Victivallis sp. Marseille-Q1083: one gene and its partner. The protein of the gene in region 1 interacts with the protein of each later gene in a pairwise test. Links are inferred from orthologs where the notes say so. Each region holds a gene or a part of one and is shown in the gene's direction. Other genes may lie near its edges.

Evidence for each region.
Region 2: the proteins of HWX74_RS05530 (region 1) and HWX74_RS15320 interact in binary tests that used the Escherichia coli proteins (3 or more experiments, as listed by UniProt). The link is inferred for Victivallis sp. Marseille-Q1083 from one-to-one orthologs.

What each region holds. Positions count from the first base shown.
Region 1 is NZ_CAHJXL010000001.1:1,402,677-1,405,942, reverse strand. Bases 263-3,212 are described here. They hold HWX74_RS05530 (NAD(P)H-hydrate dehydratase), read left to right. Parts: upstream 263-944; coding sequence 945-2,480; downstream 2,481-3,212. Other genes in these bases: HWX74_RS05525 (DMT family transporter), read left to right, coding at 2,633-3,212; HWX74_RS05535 (hypothetical protein), read left to right, coding at 561-863; HWX74_RS05540 (phosphoribosyltransferase), read left to right, coding at 263-413. In the rest of the region: more of HWX74_RS05540, read left to right, coding at 1-262; more of HWX74_RS05525, read left to right, coding at 3,213-3,266. UniProt on the Escherichia coli protein: Bifunctional enzyme that catalyzes the epimerization of the S- and R-forms of NAD(P)HX and the dehydration of the S-form of NAD(P)HX at the expense of ADP, which is converted to AMP.
Region 2 is NZ_CAHJXL010000001.1:3,699,694-3,702,960, forward strand. The notes cover bases 254-3,204. They hold HWX74_RS15320 (RNA methyltransferase), read left to right. Parts: upstream 254-1,295; coding sequence 1,296-2,114; downstream 2,115-3,204. Other genes in these bases: HWX74_RS15310 (glycosyltransferase family 39 protein), read right to left, coding at 254-326; HWX74_RS15315 (glycosyltransferase family 2 protein), read right to left, coding at 340-1,122; HWX74_RS15325 (glycosyltransferase family 4 protein), read left to right, coding at 2,118-3,204. In the rest of the region: more of HWX74_RS15310, read right to left, coding at 1-253; more of HWX74_RS15325, read left to right, coding at 3,205-3,267. UniProt on the Escherichia coli protein: Specifically methylates the ribose of guanosine 2251 in 23S rRNA.

The sequences.
Region 1 (3,266 bases):
TGTTTTTCGCCGCCGATTTGCTGCGCCATCTGCAGTTGCCCGAACTGCAGTGCGACACTTTCGCGGCCGGCAGTTATTGCGATGACCGCAGCAGCGGGCGTCTGGAAATTCGCGCCGACGTCAAGCTGCCGGTCGCCGGCCGGCATGTGCTGATTCTCGACGATGTGCTGGACACCGGTTTGACGCTGGGCGGTATTGTCGGGTTGTTCCGCCGGCGGGCGGCCGCCAGCGTTCGAACCTGTGTGCTGCTGGAAAAAGACCGGCCGCGGTCGGCCGCGGTAGTGCGGCGGGCCGATTGGCGCGGGTTTGCCGTCGCCGATTGCTATGTGGTCGGTTACGGCCTGGATTCGCGGGAATTGTTCCGGCAACTGCCCTATATTGCCGTATTGGACGCCGGAGAAGAAACACTGTAATTTGATATATAGTTCGCTGCCGCTGCCGGAAAAAAGATAACGAAAGTTTGCGGTTTCATATTGTAATCTTCCGTAACCGGTTTTATTTTATGGCATGGCAGGGTTTCAGGAAATTTATCAAAAGAATCAAGCAGGAGTGTTATCACAATGTCGCCTCATTATCTGGTCGTGATTGCCGTTGGAATTACGTGGATTATACTGCTGGTCGCTCTCTATAAGTTTTTCAAATTCTGCAAGCAATTTCTGGAGCTCAAGAATACGTTGGAATCCGATTTGCTCGGACTGGTGTCGCAGTTGAAGAAACTGCAGGCCGAGGTTACCGAGTTCACGCTGGAGCAGCAGCGGACCAACCGGCTGACGATCGAGATGCTGGAAGTGCAAAAATCCGGCATGATTGCCGAGATCATCGAAGAGACCATCAATGCCGCCGATGAGAAGAACGGCAACTGAGCCGCCTTATCATAAAAGTGTTTCCTTGCCGGTGTGGGCAGCGCACCGGTTTTTTTATTTTGAAAAGGAGGAAGTCGAGCCGTGCGGGTGGTAACCGTTGAACAGATGCGGGCGCTGGAAGCGGCGGCGTTTGCCGCCGGAACGACGCCGGAAATCTTGATGGGCGAGGCCGGAAACAATGCCGCTGAAGTGATTGCCGGCTTCTGCCGGAGTCAATTGCCGGGGGCTTTGCGGCGGGTGGTGGTGCTTTGCGGCAAAGGCAACAACGGCGGCGACGGTTATGTCGTTGCCGGACGTTTGATGGAATTGTTGCCGTTGCCCGTCACTGTGATTACTCCGTTCGCGGCGTCGGAATTGACGGCAACGGCCCGTCATTATGCCGATAATCTGCCGTCATCCGTTGAAGTCCTTCAGCCGGAACGCCTTTCCTCCGGCGATTTGCGGCGGGGCGATTTGATCGTCGATGCTTTGCTGGGCACCGGCGTTGCCGGTGCGGTCCGGCCGCCGTTTGAAAATTACATCGAGGTTGTCAACCGGGCGGGATTGCCGGTGGTGGCGCTTGATACTCCGTCCGGGTTGAACTGCGATACCGGAATTTGCGAAAATTGCTGCATTCAGGCGACGATGACCGTCATGATCGGCCATCCGAAGATTGGGCAGTTGCTCCGGCGCGGACCGCAGCAGTGCGGTTTGCTGCGCCTGGCTCCATTGACTTTGCCGGCGGATGGTACGGCCGTTGACGGGGCGCCGCAGATGGTGTTTGCCGCCGAAATTGCCGGGCAGTTGAAGCCGTTGCCGGTCGATGCGCACAAGAATACCCGCGCGCGGGTATTGGTGCTCGGCGGCAGCGGCGAATATTATGGCGCGCCGGTGTTGAGCGCCGTCGCCGCGCTGCGCAGCGGCGCCGGACTGGTCCGGCTCGGATTGCCGGAGCTGTCCGGCGGCTTGACTCCGTTGCCGGCGGCATTGATCGTCCGGCGGCTGCCGGCCGGCGGCAAGGCGGATTTCAATGCCGCCAGTGTCGCTTCCATGCTGGAATTGGCCCGGCTGAGCAGCGTTATCGCCGTCGGACCCGGACTGGGAAACGCGGCCGGGATGAAGGATTTTCTGGCGGCGGTATTGGCGCTGCCGTTGCCGGTGGTCCTCGATGCCGATGCGCTGAACCAGTTGGCGCAGTCGCCGGAATTGTGGGACTCGCGCCCGGCCGGCGCGGTCCGGGTGTTGACGCCCCATCCGGGGGAAATGCGGCGATTGCTGCAGGGGTTGCGGCTGGCGGTACCGGAGGATGAACACTGGCGCTGCCGGGCCGCCAAAGTACTTGCCGCCAGGTTGCAGGCGGTGGTGGTGCTGAAGGGCAACTTGAGTGTGGTTGCCGGACCGGATGGCCGGATCAGCTTCAATTCCAGCGGTTCACCGGCGTTGGCTACCGCCGGCTCCGGCGATTGTCTGACCGGAGTGACGGCGGCGCTGCTGGAGGGGGACGGCTTCGCTTCGACGGTGCGGGCGGTTTTTCTGCATGGCCTGGCCGGTGAAATCGGCGGTCCTGGTTTGATGGCCGACGACTTGCCGCAGTTGATCCGGACGGCGCTCCGGCAGCTTACGGCCGGAGTTTTCTGAAAGACCCGTTCCGGAGCTGGCCGGAGAAAGAATACCGCATTTGACGGAAGCCGGAACCGGATGTATCTTTAATAGCATTCTATCGGGAGTTCTTCGATCATCACGACGGAGGGACTCTCCTTTTTTTATTCCTGAAATTTGGAAAGGCCGCTATGAGCGATAAGGTCAAAGGATTTTTGTTCGGCGCCGTTGCCGCGGCCACTTACGGGATGAATCCGCTTTTCGCGTTGCCGTTGTACCGCGAAGGCTTGAATGCCGATTCCGTGTTGTTCTACCGTTATACATTGGCGATTGTCATGCTGGGGATCTGGATGAAACTGCAGCGACAATCCTTCCGGTTGAACGGAAACGAAATTCTGCCGCTGGTGATCGCCGGTTTGCTGTTTGCGGCCTCTTCGCTGTTTCTGTTCCTCAGTTACCGGCATATGGATGCCGGCATCGCTTCGACCATTCTTTTTGTCTATCCGGTGATGGTGGCGGTCATCATGGCGTTGTTTTTCCATGAGAAAGCCACTCCGGTGACGGTGGCCAGCATCGTGCTGGCATTGTCCGGGATTGCATTGCTGTACCGGGGCGGCGATGGCGGACCGTTGAGCTTTGCCGGCATTCTGCTGGTCATACTGTCGGCGCTTTCCTATGCGATTTATATCGTCGGGGTCAAGCAGTCCGCATTGAAAAATCTGTCGGGCGCCAAGCTGACGTTTTATTCATTGCTGTTCGGGCTGTCCATCTATATTGTCCGGCTGGATTTCTGCCTCGGATTGCAGGTGGTGCCCTCCTGGCAAA
Region 2 (3,267 bases), 2.3 Mb from region 1 along the record:
GAGATCTTCCGGCCGATCAGGTAAGTCATCATCACCAGATAGGCTGCCGCCAGCGCCGTCGGCAGCGTCAGGGTCAGCATGTTGATGTAACGGCCGCCCCAACTGGCCAGGTACATGAAATAGACCATCGTCGACGGATAATCGGTGTACGGTTTGCCGTACAGCGTAGGAAACAAACCGAGGCCGTATTGGCCGATTTCGGCCGTGAACAGCGCGAAACGGCAGTTGATCCGGATGATTTCGGCGGAATATAAGCCGGTGGTGAAGGCGCACAGCGCGCAAAAAAAGATCAACAGCGGAATTTTACATTTGGATGGAATAATCATTAACGTTTCCAATTCATTTCATTGTCCGGTCCAGCGAATCGTCTGCCAGGATTGCCCGGTAATCCAATGCGTCCAGAGCCCGGCGGATGCGGCGGCGGGCGGCGGGAGTGCCGGTTTTCTTGCCGGCGATGGCCGGGTTGAGCACCATCGTGGCGTGATTCAGATGGCATAGATAGCGCATCAGTTCGGCCGGCTCGAGAAAAATCATCCGATAGCCCTGTTCCACCAGTTTGCGGTGCAGGGAGCGGCCGGCGGTATCGCCGTCGAAAAAACCGTCGGTATATTTCCGGATCAGTTCGGTTCGATACAATGCGCAGTGGCTGCGCAGGTAGCGGCCGTCCCGTTCCGATTCCGGCGGGCGCCGGAACCAGGTTTCCAACTGTTTGCCCAGCCGTTTCAGCGGCGATTGGATTTCCAGTTTCCAACTGCCGACGCCGGCGATGCGTTCCTCCGCTTCCAAGCGGCCGAGCAGATAATCCAGCCAGCGGTCGGAACGGATGATCGTATCGGTATGAATGGACAGAACGTAAGGGGTATCCACCTGCTGCAGCCCCAAATCCAGTGCCCGGGCATGCATTGCCGCCGGCGTTTCCCCGGCCGAACCGGGCCGCTCGATCAGGGTAATGTTGCGCAAACTCCGCAGGTAGTCGATGGAGTCATCATGGGAATTGTTGTCGACGACGATAACCCGGATGCGTTCGGGCGGCGTATGCTTCCACAACGAACGCAGGCATAACTTGGTCAGCTCCGGAGTTTGGTATTGAACGATTAAAACGGTTAACTTACATTCAGCCATATGATTTCCTAAACAAAAATATTGCGAAACCATAAAATACCGCCGCAAACGTTTTTTGCCAATTTTCCCGGCGCCGTTCCGGGGGGAAAAATATGGTTTTTTTTTGCAAACCAACGAAATCGTGTTATCTTTAATACGCTGCAGGATGCAATTTTTTTTGGGAAAGAGATTTTATGAATGTCACTCGGATAACCAGCACCGGCAACGCCGCCGTCAAACATGTCTGCCGGCTGCGGGAGCGCCGCGACCGCGAAAAAGAGCAGTTGACGGTGCTGGAAGGCTACCGGGAACTGACTCGGGCCAGGGAGTACGGTCTGGAGTTGACGGAGTGTTTTTTCGCTCCGGAAATGTTCCTGGGCAGCAATGAATATCCGCTGCTGGAGGCCCTGGCGGCCGCCGGGGTGAAGCTGTTCGAAGTTCCACCGTTCCTGCTGGCCAAAATGGCTTACCGCGACCGGCCGGAAGGGCTGATTGCGGTGGCGAAGATGAAACGGCATACGCTGGCGGATATTCCGGTGCGGCCGGATGGTCTGTACCTGGTGGCGGAAGCGGTCGAAAAACCGGGCAATCTGGGCAGCATTCTGCGTTCGGCCGATGCGGCCGGCGTTGACGGCCTGATCATTTGCGACAAATGCACCGATATTTACAATCCGAACGTCATCCGGGCCAGCACCGGCGCCTTGTTTTCGGTGCCGCTGGCGGAGGCGGCCAGTGCCGAGGCGTTGGCCTGGCTGCGTGCCAACCGGATCGCCACGCTGGCGGCGACTCCGCATGCGGAGCAGATTTTCACCGAAGTTGACATGGTTCAACCGGTGGCGATCGTCGTCGGCACCGAGCAGGTCGGATTGACGCAGTTGTGGCTGGAGGAAGCGGATATCGCCGTCCGGATTCCGATGCTCGGCAAAATCGATTCCTTGAATGTCGCGACGGCGACGACGATTCTGTTGTATGAAGCGGCCAGGCAGCGCAACTGGCGGGTCGCGCAGGATTGAACGATGAGAATTGCCCTGTTGAAAATCAAATTTCACCCGGAACGGGAGCGCGGGGATTATTCCGGTCTCTTCGTCGACGAAATGCTGCAGCGCGGTCATCAGATCCTGATTTTCGCCGAAAGCTTTCTGGCCGACGAGAGCCATCGCTGCCGGTGGATCAAAATTCCGCGCAGTACCGGCTGGGCCAGGAACAACGGCTTTCACCGCCATGTTCAGCGTGAATTGGAGGCGGTGCGCCGGCATGAGCCGGTCGATGTGGTTTATGCGCTGAACCGTACCTGGCCGGCCGATGTCGCCAATGTGCCGCTGCCGCTGCATGCGGAGTATCTGCGGTCGCTCGGGGGTATTTTTCGGCGTTTTTCGCCCCGCAACCTGTCCATCTCGCGGCTGGAAAAAAACGTGTTCCGACCCGGGCATCTCGGTTATGCGCTGGTCAACTCCGCTTATCAGCAGCAGAACCTGATGGCAAACTATCAGTTCCCGGTCGAGCGCGTCGTCATCCTGCGCAATATCTTGAATTTTGAAGCCTGTTATCCGGCGACCGCGGCCGAAAAAACCGGTTCCCGTATCGCGGCCCGGCTTGACCGGAAATTCATCATCGCGTTTGCGGCGTCCCGTTTCGCTCCGAGCGGGCTGGACAATGCCGTCAATTTGCTGGCCGCGCTGCCGGACGCGCTGCGGCGGGAGACGTTGCTGCTGGTCATCGGCGACGACCGGCGGGAGCCGTTCCTGGCGCAGGCGGAACGCTGCGGCGTCAGTGACGATATCGTCTGGGTCGGCGGCAGCAGCGCTGAAGAATTGCGTGATTATTTGATCGCTGCGGATCTGTTTCTCTACCCGGGCAACTGCGGCGGCTGCGACGACCGCTTCGCGTTGCAGGCGATGGGGTGCGGTTTGCCGCTGTTGTGCAGCAGCCGCAACGGCGTGGCGGAACTGGTTCAGGAAAATCGCAACGGGATTGTCATCGACGAGCCGAAGGATGTCGAGCGGATGGCCCGCTGGCTGGCCACCTTCCTGCAATTGCCGCAAACGGCGCGGGAGCAGTACGGGGCCGCCGCGATGGAAACGGTCAAACCGTTCACCCGCGAAAATCATTTCAACCAGTTGGAAACGTTGTTCCGGAAAATTGTCGAATCCCGCACTGCCGGCAAAT